Linked DNA regions of Acaryochloris sp. CCMEE 5410. The protein of the gene in region 2 binds, or shares a complex with, the protein of the main gene of each other region. Links are inferred from orthologs where the notes say so. Each region holds a gene or a part of one and is shown on either strand. Other genes may lie near its edges.

Region 1 (8,299 bases), on a different replicon or contig from region 2:
GCTCGTTCTAATATCCAGCGCCAAGGGCTACAGATCCTTGATATAAAGGAATCTCAAGGCTTCAGCATGAATGCTGAGCTGGATCTGAGTTTTCTTCAGTCCATCACTGTTAAAGATAAAGCTTTGTTCTCGAGACAGTTTTCAGCTTTAGTCAATGCCGGGGTTGCATTGGTAAGGGGCTTGGGAGTTATGTCTGAACAGTGTAAGAATCCTAAGCTTAAAAAGGCACTTCTAGATGTCAATGCTGCTGTCCAACAAGGCGTTAGCTTATCAGATGCTATGAGGGGCCACCCTGCTGCTTTCGATCAGCTATATGTTGCCATGATTCAAGCAGGTGAAACAGGTGGTGTTTTGGATGAGGTTCTCAATCGTCTAGCCACTTTGCTGGAAGATCAAGCGCGTTTGAAAAATCAGATTCGATCAGCGCTAGCATATCCAGTTGTCGTTGGTTTTATCGCTGTTTCAATCTTTTTGGGAATGGTTATTTTCCTTATCCCAGTATTTGATGGCATATTTAGCCAATTAGGTGGTGACTTACCTGCGTTTACTCAATTTATGGTGAATCTCAGCGAATTTTTGCGGACACCGATTTATGGGATTTCAGCTGCAATTGTTGTTTTTGGATCCACATTTGCCCTTCGGCAGTACTATCGAACCCGAGCAGGCAGAGAAACTATTGATCGAATCATGCTTAAGTTGCCTCTGTTTGGTGATCTGATTCAAAAGACGGCTGTGGCTAGATTTTGTCGAACTTTTGGGTCACTTTCTCGTTCAGGTGTGCCTATTCTCTATTCTCTCGAAATTGTTCGTGATACTGCAGGAAACCAGGTTGTATCTAACGCTATTGATGAAGCTCGACGAGAAATTCAAGGGGGTGGCATGTTGAGCTTAGCGTTGCAAAAAGAAAAAGTATTTCCTCTCCTAGCGACTCAAATGATCAATGTTGGGGAAGAAACAGGAGAGATTGACAAGATGCTTATGAAGGTTGCTGATTTTTATGAAGATGAAGTCGAACAGGCGGTTAAAGCCATGACTAGTGTGATGGAACCCTTGATGATCGTTGTTTTAGGAGGTATGGTTGGTTCCATTCTTGTGGCTATGTATTTACCTATGTTCAAGATCTTCGATCTAATCGGTTAATAAAGGGCTATTCAGTAATTTACTCGGTTTAAGTGTGATTTACGCTAAAATTCGCTAGCTCCTAATACATATTGTAAGCAAGCTCTATCGACTAAGAGATAGAGCTTGCTTACAATATGTATTAGGAATTTCTTTGAGTGTTGAATTTTTAGCACAGAATTATAAAAAGCTTGAACTAGAGTGATGTCGATGGATTCAAATTTCTACCAGTTGCTAGATCTTTCTCCTGGAGCTTCTAGTGATGAGATCCATGATGCTTATCGAAGAAAGAGCAAGGTTTACCATCCCGACACAACGGCTTTACCCAAGGAAACTGCGATCCAAAAATTTCAACAACTTAATGATGCATATAGTGTTTTGAGTAGTCCTGAACTAAGAAAATCATATGATTATCGTTTAGGTGTTTCGCCTGCCAAATATACCTCCGTGCAGAAGGTGCGCAGTTCAGATAATCCAGTGGCATCTTCACAGGTTCAAATCCAAGAACGTCCTTTGTCTTCTGGCGAGCTTGTTGCATTATTAATTTTGTGTATAACCTTCTTAGGGTGTTTAATCTTGGCTGTGGTGTTGGGTTTTGCCCGTGGAGAAATGATGTTTGTAGGACTTGCTACTCTTTACCTGATATGAATTTGAAATTTTCTTTAGGAGTTTGTAAGACGATTCTCTCTATTGCTTTTTAGCATATGATGATGTGGTTTTAGGAAGATTTAGTATTGAACCTCGTTTGATGAGTTATGGGCATCTTCAACTCTCCTTCATTGACCTCGTGTTTTTCTTTATAATTAAGCACCCAACTATTGATCAATTTGGGAGTATGTCACCTTCGTGTCTGAGTGTTTATACTCATTTCAGTAATTCCTGCTAGCCTTGATTTCAGATGCCAAGCTGTTACTTTCAAAATTTATATACTTGCAAAGGTGACATACTCTCGATCAATTTGTGTCTAAGTTGTAAGAGTTAGCTAATGACTGAATCCTGTTTGCCAGATCCTAAAACTCCGCTGTATAATCATCCTCTTCCTCAAATTGAGCTATGGCTTCACCAGCTTGGATGCCACCAAGATTCTCAGGATTTGCATCTTTGGCGTGTTGAGCGCGATCAGTGGAAGGCAGAAATATGGCTAGATATCGAGGAGTTGTCTGTTGTATACGTGCCAGCTGTTTCCACTGAACGCGATATTCAACGAACCTTCAAGTACTCTTTAAGCCGCCAAGATATTGAGGATGCAGTGTTTTCTGGTCCTTAGTGGTATCACTTGGCCTAAGCTTGAGATATGCTAAAACTCCTAGTTTTCCGTGAGTGAAAACCTGTATTCTTCAGTAGAAGAACCTTAAAAAATGGACTTAATTTGAACTGGGCTTACTTAGGCTTATCAGTAATTTATGCAAAATATGCAGCATCTTACTAAATAATTAGTTGACTTTACCAAATCTTCGATGCCTATCTTGGAAGTCTTTAAGGGCTTGATGGAACTCATCTCGATCGAAGTCTGGCCATAGGGTCTTGGTAACATAGAGTTCAGCATAGGCCATTTGCCACAAGAGGAAATTACTGACTCTCATTTCTCCACTGGTTCGAATTAACAGGTCTGGGTCTATAATTCCGGCTGTATATAGATGCCGTTCAAATAAGCTTTCATCAATATCATCCAGGTTGATTTGATTATGCTGAACTTTAGAGGCAATATTGCGGCATGCTTGAATAATTTCTCTACGACCTCCGTAATTAGTGGCGACGATAAATTTGATGGTGTGATTGTCTTTTGTCGCAGTCATCGCTCGCTGTATTTCTGTTTGTAGCGTCAATGGCAGAGCTTCTAAATCACCGACAAAGTGTATTTGTACGCCTTCATCAATCATCTCTTGTAATTCGCGACGCAAAACCCTTTCAAATAGCATCATCAAGAATTCCACTTCATCAAGCGGACGTCCCCAATTCTCTGTGGAAAAAGCATACGCTGTGAGTGCTTGGACTCCCCAATCTTTGCAACAACGCAGGAGTGACTTCAGGGTATCTACTCCACGACGATGTCCGACAATGCGGGGTAATCCTCTCTGCTTGGCCCATCGCCCATTACCATCCATGATGACGGCGACATGTTTGGGCAGTCGCTGAACATCTAGGTCTGAAGGGAGTTGCTTTGGAAGACTTGAATTTAACGTCATATATTCTTGCGAGATTTGAGCAATGGGAATATGAGAGAAAGCAAAGAAAAGATTTGTTTTCTGATTTTCCTGCCTAAACTTCTCAAGCTTGGGGTGACAACTTCTCTATCCACAGATAAGATTAATCGATCAGCCAACAGTTCTCTCAATTTACTGCTAGTTAAAGGGCGTCTCAGTATACCTTGTTCAGCCAGGGAGATGGAGCCGGTCTCTTCGGAAACGACGATACAGACACAATTATCAACCCGTTCTGTGATCCCCATCGCTGCACGGTGGCGAGTGCCTAATTGGCGAGAAGCGGTCTGTTCAGAAATAGGTAGAATAACGCCAGCTGAAACGATCCTGTCCCCTCGGATCAATAGGGCACCATCGTGTAACAAGGTAGTTGTTTGAAAAATGGTTTGGATGAGCTCCCGAGAAATTTCTGCACTTAACTTTATTCCTGGTACTGAAAAGTCTCGTTCATCAATCGGAATATTTCGAGTTTCAATGATGAGTAAAGCGCCGGTCCGATTTTGGGAGAGTTCTTTAATTGCATCAACAATTTCATCGATGATGTTATCTGGATTTTGGGTGACCTGCTGCGCGGGACGTAACATTTTCAACAGTTCGCCTCTTCCCAATTGCTCCAGAAATCGTCGGACTTCTGATTGCAGAATGACGGCCATGGCTACGGCAGAGCCAATGAGTAAGAAAGTGAGTAATTGGTTGAGGTAATTGAATTGCAGTAGTTTGCTAGCAACGGTTGCTAGAACAAGAAAAACGACACCTCTTACCATCCATAGGGTTCGCCGCTCAGCAATGACTAAGAGCAGCATATACGTTAAAGCTAAAGCGAGGCTGATATCAATTAAGGAACGAAAGGTCTGAACCCAGTCATGGTTTATCAGCCATTCCTTAACCCCGTCCATGCCTTTGGCCTAACCTTTTCGTATACCTATGTCAGTTTAGCGTTATCAGTAATTAGTGCAATATTTAGTAAATAGAGGGCTAGCTTGGTTATCGCTATGAGGTTTAACCAACCTATTGCTCTAGATGTCTTGGCAAACAATCTTGACGAATAAGGTCTTGATAAGTTTCTCTCTTAAGAATTAAGTTGGCATCTCCGTTTTGTACCAGAACGGCAGCAGGTCGAGAGATTCGATTGTAATTGGATGCCATGCTGTAATTGTATGCTCCTGTTCCCATTACAACCAGAATATCTCCAGGGAGACTTGGAGGAAGAGGGATATCTTTCAGCAAAACATCCCCAGATTCACAATGTTTACCTGCTACGGTGACGATTTCTGTTGCAGAAGAGTCCATGTGGTTGGCAATGGCAGCACTGTAAACGGATTGGTACGTAATGGGGCGGGGATTATCGGACATTCCACCATCTACAGAAAGATAAGTGCGGATATCGGGAATGTTCTTTTTGGCTCCCACCGTGTAAGCCGTAATGCAGGATGTACCTACTAGGGAGCGTCCTGGTTCGCAGAGTAGCTTTGGAAGTGGAATATTGGCTGTTTGGCAGGCTTGTGCAATGCCGTTGCAGACGATCTCTGACCATTGAGCGATACTGGGTGGGTCATCTGACTCAACATAACGAATACCTAAACCGCCACCGATGTTGAGTTCGTTCATGGATAAGCCTAAAGCTTGTGCTTTAGCTAACCACTCGACAATCACACTGGTGAGATCTTGATGAGGTTGCAGCTCAAAGATTTGAGACCCAATATGAGCATGAAAGCCAACCCAAGTAATTTGAGGGTTTTTTTGAGCGAAGGACAAGACCTGATCGATTTGGTTCGGGTCAAAACCGAATTTACTATCTAGATGGCCTGTTCGAATATATTCATGAGTATGGCATTCAATACCAGGGGTAATTCTGAGCATGACCCGAGGAGGGTTTGGCAAGGCATCGATTGTGGCGAGAATTTCTGTGAGTTGTTCTAATTCAAGCCAGTTATCCGCAATGATGGTACAGCCACAAGACAGCGCCATTTCCAGCTCAGGCACTGATTTGTTATTGCCGTGAAAATAGATCGTTTCAGGATCCACACCTGCTTGTAGGGCGGTGTATAGTTCACCCCCTGATACTACATCTAGTCCTAAGCCCTCATTAGCGACTAGTGCGGAGATAGCCATACAGCTCCAGGCTTTGGAGGCGTAGAGGATTTGAGATGGCCCAGGATAGAATTTTTGAAATGAGAGACGGTACTGTTGGCATGCAGTCCTTAGGGTGAGTTCATCTACGATGTAAAGGGGAGAGCCAAATTGCTTAACGAGATCGGTAACCAAACATCCACCAATAACCATCTGTCCTGCTTGATCAATTTCGGCAGATAGAGGAAGTATTTGCTGGTTGGGAGAGGTCTCCGCGATTGGAGTAGATGAGCTGATATCTGGTGGTTGGAGGGATACCATAAACTAACCGGAATGGGCTTAGACTTTGCCAGGATAGGATTGAACTCGGTACGAGCCATCCGAGGATCTTATCATATTCAGATGTCTCTATTGCCGTGTCTAGAGTGGGCGTGGAGTGTGGGGTACAGATTATGAGGAAGTACTGAGCATGATTTTTGCAGTCTGCTCTTTCATGTGCTTAAAACAGCTTTCTGGCTTTCTAATTTAGCTTGAAGGGGGTCGGGGATATTAGACAAGAAGTCATACCCCGTTTCTTGTTCTAAATGGTCAACGGTGACAATGTACCGTTGCCATTCATGGGATTTAATCCCCTGCTTATTGGGAATATCAACGGCAATTACTGGAGTATTGGTAGAAATACCCTTTACACCTAATGTTGTTTCATCCATTACGACGATGATTTTCCAGAGGCTTTGGGGAGGAGTGACTTTTCCTTTTGCGATCGCAGCTCGTTTCCCATATCCTCCCGCAATAATGAATAGCTCTTTGCCTTCATCCACTAAATCTCGACAGTAATTCTCCAGGTCAACCCATGGCCCTCGGTTGTTATCTGGCCGCTGGGGCACAATATTGGTCATGACGAAGGTTGCAGAATTGTTGACTTCTGAATTAGTTCGATCACCAGAAGGAGCCATATGCCCTCGATCATAGCCACTCCGGCTATAGTCTCTCGAATCAACTTTCTCCCATTTTGGCGGCAAGCTTTGATCCGCTCGAAAATCATTGCGACGTTCGACGTCTCCTAACCAAGTCTGATCCAGCTGCCAACTCACCCAGTTGGGAATTCCCTTGCTGCGGTTGTAAGACAGGGCAAATTGAGGCTTTTTTATCAAATAATTATTACTATTGGCCAAGACGACTCTGGCTTGACTAGGATTCCCGAGAGCTAAGTGGTCAACCTTTGATTGGGGGAAGGTTGAGAAGAAACTACATCCGGTCAAGATTGAAAAACATAGAAAAGTCGTGATCGGTAGATGCGAACGCATCATCAATCCCACAATCTTCCTTGCCCAACTAACAGGGAGTGATCTGAAGAGCCGTATCACTATTTCTCAATCCATAATTGAAAGCAATGGTTGCATCTGGTTCTTATTCTAGGAGCAACGATTTGAAGGTAAGCCATTGGAAGCTAAGGGACTATTGAGCTGACTGCTTTAATTCTGTCATCGTAAATAGGGGATGGAGCGTTAAACCTTCAGCATTTAGATTGGCTTGTCCACCGGCTTCACGATCAATGACACACATGACATCCGTAACCGTAGCGCCTAGGGAACGTAAGTCCTGGGCTGAAAGTTTGATCTGTCCACCTGAAGTCACCACATCTTCAATGATGACTAGCCGTTTTCCTTCAATTTCTCCTCCCTCCGCTAGTTTGCAGGTACCGTACGGTTTCGCCTTCTTTCTGACAAAAAGGGATGGATATCCACTGATTTGAGATAGCATTGCCACAATCGGAATGCCGCCCATTTCCAAACCGGCTAAGGCATCCACAGGAGTGGGGAGCATGGCGGCTAAATGTTCGGCGATGGCCTTCAACAAAGTTGGATTTGCTTCAAATAAATATTTATCAAAATACTCATGGCTCACTTGCCCCGATCGCAGTAAAAACTCACCTGTGATATGGGACGTTTCATAAATTGCTTTTGCCAGATCTGCTTTGTTCATCAAAATTTGTGGAAATTGAGCTAACGTTAATTAGTTTAGGTGCTAGGCACCCTCTTGGAACTGCTTATATAGGTAAGACACTGGATTATGTCAGACCTACCTCAAACACAAAAGAAAAGAGCCCCTATGAACCGTACATTGACCCTCAGTACGGCAGACCGAGAGCGGTTGAGATTGAAACTCGTCAAAAATATTACAAAAACATCGCCAAAGGTAGATATTACAGTTCAAGGAGATTGCCTCGATATAGCTCCCAAACTGCCTCAAAGCAGTATCAACTTGCTGATTCTTGACCCACCTTACAACCTGAACAAAGTCTTTAATGGTCGAACGTTTGCCAAGCAATCTGTTGCAGCCTATACCGAATGGTTAGATCATATTTGTTCTAAGCTCAAACCCCTACTACGTCCTGATGCCTCGATATATATCTGTGGTGACTGGTTCTCATCGGCTTCAATTTTCACAGTTGCAACTTCTCATTTTCAGGTCCGTAACCGGATTACATGGGAGCGCGAGAAAGGGAGAGGTGCCCGTTCTAATTGGAAAAATGCAAGCGAAGATATTTGGTTTTGCACAAATTCGAACACATACACCTTTAATAGTCAAGCTGTGAAGCAACGGCGACGGGTACTAGCCCCCTATCGACGTCCAGATGGGTCTCCTAAAGATTGGTCTCAAACGGAAAATGGCAACTTTAGAGATACCTTTGCGTCTAATTTATGGACTGATATTTCGATACCTTTTTGGTCCATGCCAGAAAATACGGATCACCCCACTCAAAAAAGCGAGAAATTAGTTGCAAAGCTTATACTGGCCAGTAGCAACCCTGGAGATACTGTGCTAGATCCTTTCTTGGGCAGTGGCACAACGTCTGTTGTGGCTAAAAAACTGCAAAGACAATTTATCGGTATAGAAATTGATGA
Region 2 (8,227 bases):
AGCAGTAGGCTTCCCTTAGATGTCCAGCAGGGTTCTGGTTCTATTCAGCCGCAGGCTCTTCTGCCTCAGCCGTAGGAGCAGCGTCTTCAGCAGGAGCTTCTTCAGGGGCAGCTTCAGCCGTAGGAGCTGCTTCAGCAACAGGCTCGGCTGCTGCGACTTCAGCGTCTGCTGCGTCAGCAACGGGTTCCGGCGTCTCATCCTCGAAGTCAATGGCAGAGGGAATGTCGTCGCCTTCGAAGGTTTCAGCACTGACTTGTCCATGCCGGCCTTCATAAATGGCGTCAGCGAGCTTGCCGATGATCAGTTTGATGGAGCGAATCGCATCATCATTGGCAGGAATGGGAATATCGACCCAATCGGGGTCGCAGTTGGTGTCTAACAAAGACACAATGGGTAGTCCCAATTTCTGACACTCTTGCACCGCGTTGTATTCCCGGCGGATATCGATAATCACGACCACATCAGGGATCTTATGCATCTGCTTCAGACCACCGAGGTACTTCTGCAATTTATCCAGCTCTCGGCGCAACATGGACGCTTCTTGCTTGGGCAAGAGGTCAAAAATACCGCTCTCGTAGCGTCTTTCCAAATCTTTGAGACGCTCAATTCTGGTTTTAATGGTGGTCCAGTTGGTGAGCATACCTCCCAACCAGCGCTGGTTGACATAGTAGCCACCGCATCGGGCAGCTTCTTGGGCAATAATGCCAGCGGCTTGTCGCTTCGTGCCTACGAATAAGAATTTCTTGCCAGATTCTGAGGCAGAGCGGACGTAGTGGTAAGCTTCATCCATCAACTGGGCGGTTTGCACCAGATCAATGATGTGAACCCCGTTACGCTCTGTAAAGATATAAGGGTCCATTTTGGGGTTCCAACGGCGAGCTTGGTGGCCGAAGTGAACTCCTGACTCAAGCATTTGAGCCAAACTAATAACAGGCATATTTTTCTCCTATTCGGGTTTCAACCTCCATCTGAGTGCATTTCTTGCGACCAATGATTTGGCGAGAAACACCCGAATTCTCAGATGTGTGAAGTGTTAACAGCCTTTACAAAATAGCACAACTCCCGAGGTCCCACATGGCTTTTTGTCGGGACTTGGCTGGATACATCAGCGACCCCCGCTTTTTGCAGTCTTAAGGAGGTGGGTCCCAGTGCGATAGCCCAGACATTGATCTGTTTAGGTTGACTAGAATGACAGGGGTGGAATAGAGCAAGATCGCTCCCTCCCTTTTTTTGGGTTTAATAGTTTTTATATACCCGTAGCGATAGTTGCCATCGCAAAATTTCCAATACCTTAGGTAAACCTAAACTTGTGGACCAGAGTACGGCCCAGTTGCAGCGGTTAGCGATAGCCCCTGAGCAACGCCAAAATCATCAGATTTATTTGACGAGCGATCAACAACATTATTTGTGTGATGTGTTGCGGTTGGGGCATGGTGATCGTTTTATTGCTATGAATGGCCAGGGACAACTCTGGTTAGCGGAGCTTCAGCCCGATGTTAGGTCAGCCAGGATATTGCACGCTTTAGGTGAACAGACTGAGTTGGCGATGCCGATGATGTTACTAGCTGCCCCTCCGAAAGGGAATCATTTTGACCAAGTGGTTCGGAGTGTAACGGAATTAGGGGTCAGCCATATTGTGCCGCTTATTAGCCAGCGAACGCTGCTGAAACCGAGTTCTAATCGTATTCAGCGATGGCAGCGGATTGCCACAGAAGCAGCTGAGCAGTCCCATCGGCAGATTATTCCTAAAGTGTTGGAGCCGGTCTCCTTTGAAAAAAAAGTGATGCAGGATGATCAGGGCGCCTGGCAACGATATATTTGTACTGTAGAGCCGTCAGCACCGAATTTCTTGCACTGTCTCAGCCAAGCTTTAGATCAAGAGAGCCAATCGGGTGTTGCTGTTATGGTAGGGCCCGAGGGCGGATGGACCGAGACTGAAACCCAGCAGGCCCAAACAGCCGGATACCAAGCAGTCTCTCTAGGCCAAAGAACCTTAAGAGCGGTCACCGCAAATTACATGGCAGTATCCATTGCGATCGCACAAATAGAACTACACACTGCGTACCCAGGGGGAAAAGTATGCACCAAGAAATCGCCATAGCATTGGATCGTCAAGACTATCAGATGGCGTCTCAATTGATTCAAGCCATCCCCACGAGCGATCCATGGGGCAAGCTCTATTTGGGGAAACTGCAAGCGGCTCAATCTGACCATGAGCAGGCCGAGCAGACCTTCCGTGCTTTATTACAGGAAGATTACGGTCCCAAAATTGCCCAAGCGGCTCGCGAAGGTCTCAAACAACTTCAAGATCATGCTCAAGCGTTACGAAAAGCCAAACTGAGCCAAGCGACTGCGAATCCAGAGCAAACGCAAATAGGAGCCCTGATTTTAGAACCCTTACCGACGGACGCTAAAACTGGAGCAGCTCTTAAATTTGCCAAAATCATGCAGGTTGAACCCTATACAGCCCGTATGTTAATCCCCAGCCGCGGGTGGCGTCTCTATCGGATTGGCCCGATTGGAGAGTTAGAGATGTATGGCCAAGACTTGCAAGCAGCAGGAATTCCTAACTTTGCGGTCACCATGGCTCAGGTTCAAACGCTTAAGGTCCATCAGGTCTGCTATATTCAATCCTCACAGCCCGCACCAGAAGTCCTGGTGTCTGATCATCACTCGCAACAAACGAGTTCATTCCGATTTCAGTGGTCTGATGTAACTCAACGGGTTGAAGGTCTAGTTCCCATTTTTGAACAGGTTGTAGATCGCGATCCGCGTGGCAAGCTACAGCGGAAAGAAAAGACGCAGGATCATGCTCAATTCTGCGATCTGCACTTGCCCCAAAAAGGCTGTATTTTGCGATTCTATGATGCAGCCTATCAATTCAACCAAGGCATCAAGCTCACGGAAGTAGATCAGGAAACTTCTTGGGCGAATTGGCGTGGCTTAACCACCTTGCTGACCCAAAACTTGCCCCATGCAACCACTTGGGCAGATTTCACCTCTTTTGCCGATACTGCGGTGGAACAGCTTGAACTATTGGGGGCGTTTGAGTCCTACATCAATTTGTTACGCCGAGAAGATAGTCAATGGGATCAGGCCTTCCACTTGTACAGTAGTTTAGCCATGCTTAAACAACAGGTCGATCAGCGTCTTGGGCAATCTAGGTAATCTGGTATGGACAAACATGACCTGCAAGACATAGAAGTTCTGCCATGGCCGGAGCCAATTCGACGTCGGTCACATCTGTATGTTGGTGATCTGTTGGATCCTGAGGTGTCAACTATGTTTCTGCTCCAATCGCTTTGCCATGCTATCGATGAAGCGATTGATGGACATTGCAGCACTGTAAAAATTTTAGTTCAAGAATTTGGTGCGGTTATTGAATATGATGCGGGGCTTCCCTTGCATCCTGTGCGAAATGGACAGGTTCCTGCTGTAGTTATATTGATGAGTGGACCGAGAGGATGCAGCAATATGAAGAAGCATATTGAAGTCGGTTCTGAATATTGTGAATTGGGGATAGCAGTACTCAATGCTTTGTGCTGCAACTTCTCCGTGGTGACCTATGCAAATGGGCAGCAAGCTACGTTGAGTTTTAAGTCAGGGAAACTCCAGCATCCGGTCAACTTACAGAAATCTGAACATGCTGACTTCACCCGCATGGCCTTCCAGCTAGATGACACAATCTTGCCAAGATTTACTTTCAGTGAAGAGGTTATCCGCAAGCGTGCCCGAGACATTAGTGTCAAATATGGCATTAGCATTGATGTTTCTATGGCAGGTTAAGGTTGTTTGATCTTCTTGGCTGGCAACCATTTAGAACGCCGTAGATGAAATAACTTTTTTAAACAGCGCAAACTATAGTTCCTTGTTTGCATTTAGGGCAAATGTCATTGCTCGCAAAGCTCAACTTTATCGTTCCTGAGAAGTTGCAAATAGGACAATGAACCTTAGCCAGATCGAGGTGTATCATCCCCTCTGTTTCCATCACGGAGATTGCGATTCCAGAGACCACCTCAGAAAGCATCGAATTCCAAACTTTATCGTTTTTCATTTGCATTAGAGCTAGCCTGAGTTTTTTCTTGAGTGGTTTTTTGGCGCGTTTGATGCGTCGTTGCCAGGCTTTTTGTTGAGCTTTATCAAATACTGGACGCTCAAAGGGCAAAGCTTGAGAATGCAAAAAACACAGCTTTCCTAATTGTGGATAGTTTAAATCCTCGCTGTATATAGGCAATAGAGTGAAACAGTGGGTACAAATCGATCGAAACTCAATAGCTCGATAGGTTGAGAGATCTACCACCCCATGACCACCCAGAAATTGAAAATCGCAGTGGTTGCATCGACAGTCCACATGAAGGCTCATAGCGTTTTTCAGCTAAAGCTATATGAATAAAGATTAACGTTCTCTTCTCGTGGTTTGTACATGCTGATAACTGATTTGCTCTACATAGGGTGAATCAGCTTAGTGACCTTAGGCTGATTCGTGGGCACAACGGGATGATGAGTATGACCAGCCTTTGTGAGTTTCTCTAGCAAGTTGATCTAGGATGAATAGGTGACTTGAAGGATGGATCCTTAGTGAGATATAGAGTTTAGTGGTCTCAGGTTCACACTTCCCCCTCTTGAGTTGAGTGAATGCATGAACGCTCCCGTTTCTAATTGCCCTGTGCCCCTTGAGCAACAGCCTCTGAATGAGTACCAAAGTCTGCAAGAATCCTGTTTTTTTCGATGGGCAACTTTAGAAGACGCAGCATATCTCAATAGAGGTTTTCAGTTAGGCAGTATTGCCAGTGTGATTGCTTCTCCCTTTGCGGCCAGTAGCTTCTCCTTGGCCGAATCCCTGGGCCAGTTTGTCTTGACGATCTCGGTTGTTGCCACAGGCTTACTGGTATTGCTGGTCTTGCGGTTGTATCTGGGATGGTCTTACGTGTGCGATCGCCTATTACGCGAAAAAATCTTTTATGAAGAAACTGGCTGGTATGACGGTCAATATTGGACCAAGCCTACCGATGTGCTGGATCGAGAACGGTTAATTGGGACTTATGAAGTACAGCCCATCCTAGAGCGTTTGCGGCGAAGTCTCTTAGGGCTAGGCTTAACTTTGGCAGGAGAATTTAGCCTTTGGTGGCTGATTACTGCTTACGCTTAACCCCCTAGTTAAAAATATATTTACCCAATCAGCATCTGATGCTAGAGTCTTACGCATGACCATGGGAAAACGCAATCATAGCCCTGCACTTGAGATCCATCTACTGCGGGAAGGGATTATTGAATCCAAGCATCAAGCTGAAGCCGTTGTCTGTGATACCAGGGGCAGAATGCTCTCTATTGCTGGGCAGACAGATACCTCTTGCTTTATTCGCTCCGCCTTAAAACCTGTGCAGGCCCTATCGGTTGTGACCAGTGGCGCAATGGAGCATTTTGATCTCAACGATCGGGATCTGGCGGTGATGTGTGGGTCCCACCACCATACTGTCGAGCAGGTGCGGCAAGTCTTTAATATCCTTTGGCACTGCGATATCGATCCGACAGCCTTGCAATGCCCGACTCCCCAAGGTTTAGATAGTCCTTTAGAACATAATTGTTCGGGTAAACATGCAGGGATGTTGGCGGTTTGCCAACAATGTCAGTGGCCCTTAAATACCTATATGGAGGCCCGGCATCAGGTTCAGCAGTTGATTCTCAACCAAATGGCGGAATTGCTGAAAATGCCAGCGGCAGAATTTATGCGCACCCACGATGACTGCGGTGTACCGACCTACTATATGCAGTTAGAGCAAATCGCGACCCTCTATGCCCATCTTAGTGCGGGTAATAATTTAAATATTGAGCGGGTGATGCGGGCAATGATTCACCATCCCACGTTGGTGGCAGGGCAAGGTCAATTTGATACGGATTTAATGACGTTATCTGCTGGAGAATTAGTCAGTAAATCTGGAGCTGAAGGTGTGCAATGTGTAGGCCGCATCGGTGAAGGCTTAGGCTTAGCGATCAAAGTTAAGGATGGGGCAAAGCGGGCGAAATATGCCGTCGCCATTCACTTGCTGCGAGAGTTAGGCTGGCTAGAACCCAGCCACGCCGATACCCTAGCCGATCGCTATTTATGTTTGAGCAACTATAAACGCCTAGAAGTGAATGGTGAGCTGGTGATGCTTTAGGCTAGATGAGTTTCAACCGCACTGACTAATCGGTCTGTCCAATGGTTGACCATTCCCATATTGCGGGCTTCTACCATGACGCGAATGAGAGGTTCTGTGCCGGAGGCCCGGACTAGAATTCGACCTTGATCCCCCATGTCATCTGTGGCTTGATCAATTAGGGTTTGGAGGGGTTGGCACTCTTGCCAGTTGCGCCTGCGATCGCGATCTTCGACGCGCACATTCTTGAGAAGTTGGGGATAAGTCTGGAAGCTGTCATCCACTAAACAGGAGAGGCGGGTCTTGTTTTGGCAAATAATGGTTGCTAAATGCAATGCTGTCAACAAACCATCGCCACTGACACCATAGTGGGGACATAAAATATGACCAGATTGCTCACCCCCTAACATGGAGCCGTGATTGAGCATCTCAGCATGGACATTTTGATCCCCCACGGCTGCTCGTAAGAGAGTGCCGCCTTGCTGTTGCCAAGCCAATTCGAACCCTAAATTAGACATTACGGTTGCCACAATCAAGTCATTGGGCAACTGATTTTGCTGCTGTAACGCTTTGCCCCACAGGTAGAGAATATAGTCGCCATCCACGGTTCGGCCTTGACAGTCAATCGCGAGCACGCGATCGGCGTCGCCATCAAAGGCAAAGCCGACATCAGCCTCATGTAAGTTAACGGCTGCTTTCAAGGGTTCTAAATGTGTAGAGCCGCAATTGACATTAATACGATCACCATCTGGCTGATCGTGTAAACAAATGACCTCAGCCCCCATGGCTTTAAAGACAGCAGGGGCTAACTGAGTGGCTGCGCCCCAAGCCAGATCCAGGACGACTTTCAGCCCTTGGAAATCGACTTGAGCGTGTAAGGGGGTCTGAATTGCATCGGTATAAGATTTTGTCAGTTCAGGCCGATGGAAATGATGTCCCCAGGTGCCCGAGGGCTGTTGTTGACCATAGGCTCGAATCCGTTGTTCAATTTTCCCTTGAGTGGCGGGAGGGAGCTTAGTACCGTTGGCTTGAAAAAATTTAATGCCATTATCTGCTGGCGGGTTATGACTGGCAGAGACCATCACGCCACCTACTGCTTCGGTGTGATGAGTTAAGTAGGCAACGGTGGGGGTTGGACATAATCCGATATGCCAAACATCTAGCCCAGCGGCGGTCAGACCTGCCGACAGGGCCATCGCTAACATATCGCTGGAGTTACGAGAGTCTTGACCCAGAATAAAAGGCTGACGGGGTGATGAATCTTGTCCCAACTCAAGTCCTGCACAAAAGCCTACTTGCAGCGCTAATTGAGGGGTGAGATGTTGACCGACATGGCCTCGAATCCCATCCGTTCCGAATAAGTTCACATCTTTTGCGGCTGCCACAACTTTGCGCGCTAGTTTGGCAGGTTGAACCGTGCGATCGCTTTTGATAACACTTTTCTGCTTAGATTGAGAAGTAACAGACATTGGACAATACACTCCACACCATGGCTGTACGATCCCCAAAGACGGAATACCTTATCTACGGGTGAGTAGATATACACAATGGATCCCTGCTTGGGTGTTCGTAAGCTTAACACTTAGGATAGAAAATAGCATGTTCACGGAAAGAGCTGCTGTACGCTTCTGGGATGTAATGGGCTAGAATATCGCGGTAGCCTTAGCTAGAGCTTTTTTTGAAGATTAGGCGCTTCCTACCGATGTCATGCGGATTATGCGAGTGTGCCCTATCCAATAGGATCAATGTCCCTTTCTAATCAATCATTTTCTTTACCACGACGTCAGCGTTCTCAACGCAGTGTCGGATCCGGCCCTCGAAAGTTTGTTTTTGGTGGCTTTATCAGCCTTTTATTGTTTGGAGCGATTGTTCCGCGCCTCAGTTTTTTGCAGATTACTGAAGGGGCACTGAATCTTCAGAGAGCCGAAGAGAATCGAGTTCGTTTAATTCCAAAACGGCCTGAACGGGGCAAAATCCTAGATCGTAAAGGCCGGATTCTGGCGAACAGCACCTATACCTATTCCGTTTTTGTTTGGCCCATTGCTCAAAAAGACGAAAAGTGGTCCCAAACGGTGGATGTCCTGTCTTCG

The links.
Region 1: the proteins of glmM (region 2) and cdaA are in contact, whole or in part, in a crystal structure (PDB 7OJS), measured with the Bacillus subtilis proteins. The link is inferred for Acaryochloris sp. CCMEE 5410 from one-to-one orthologs.

What each region holds. Positions count from the first base shown.
Region 1 is NZ_AFEJ02000002.1:322,268-330,566, reverse strand. Bases 2,260-5,178 are described here. They hold cdaA (diadenylate cyclase CdaA), read right to left. Parts: upstream 4,217-5,178; coding sequence 3,302-4,216; downstream 2,260-3,301. Other genes in these bases: lysA (diaminopimelate decarboxylase), read right to left, coding at 4,329-5,178; ON05_RS22335 (isoprenyl transferase), read right to left, coding at 2,553-3,305; ON05_RS22340 (DUF3143 domain-containing protein), read left to right, coding at 2,260-2,386. In the rest of the region: ON05_RS22350 (type II secretion system F family protein), read left to right, coding at 1-1,140; ON05_RS22345 (J domain-containing protein), read left to right, coding at 1,330-1,767; more of ON05_RS22340, read left to right, coding at 2,105-2,259; more of lysA, read right to left, coding at 5,179-5,711; ON05_RS22320 (DNA/RNA non-specific endonuclease), read right to left, coding at 5,882-6,697; pyrE (orotate phosphoribosyltransferase), read right to left, coding at 6,849-7,376; ON05_RS22310 (site-specific DNA-methyltransferase), read left to right, coding at 7,503-8,299. UniProt on the Bacillus subtilis protein: One of 3 paralogous diadenylate cyclases (DAC) in this bacteria, catalyzing the condensation of 2 ATP molecules into cyclic di-AMP (c-di-AMP). Upon expression in E.coli leads to c-di-AMP synthesis.
Region 2 is NZ_AFEJ02000001.1:4,086,326-4,094,552, forward strand. What follows is about bases 5,381-8,227. They hold glmM (phosphoglucosamine mutase), read right to left. Parts: upstream 7,607-8,227; coding sequence 6,155-7,606; downstream 5,381-6,154. Other genes in these bases: ON05_RS18880 (asparaginase), read left to right, coding at 5,381-6,158; mrdA (penicillin-binding protein 2), read left to right, coding at 7,883-8,227. Outside these bases: rpsB (30S ribosomal protein S2), read right to left, coding at 41-937; ON05_RS18855 (16S rRNA (uracil(1498)-N(3))-methyltransferase), read left to right, coding at 1,310-2,101; ON05_RS18860 (hypothetical protein), read left to right, coding at 2,080-3,168; ON05_RS18865 (hypothetical protein), read left to right, coding at 3,175-3,786; ON05_RS18870 (hypothetical protein), read right to left, coding at 3,845-4,180; ON05_RS18875 (CGLD27 family protein), read left to right, coding at 4,640-5,149; more of ON05_RS18880, read left to right, coding at 5,205-5,380. UniProt on the Bacillus subtilis protein: Catalyzes the conversion of glucosamine-6-phosphate to glucosamine-1-phosphate. Glucosamine-1-phosphate is used for cell wall biosynthesis.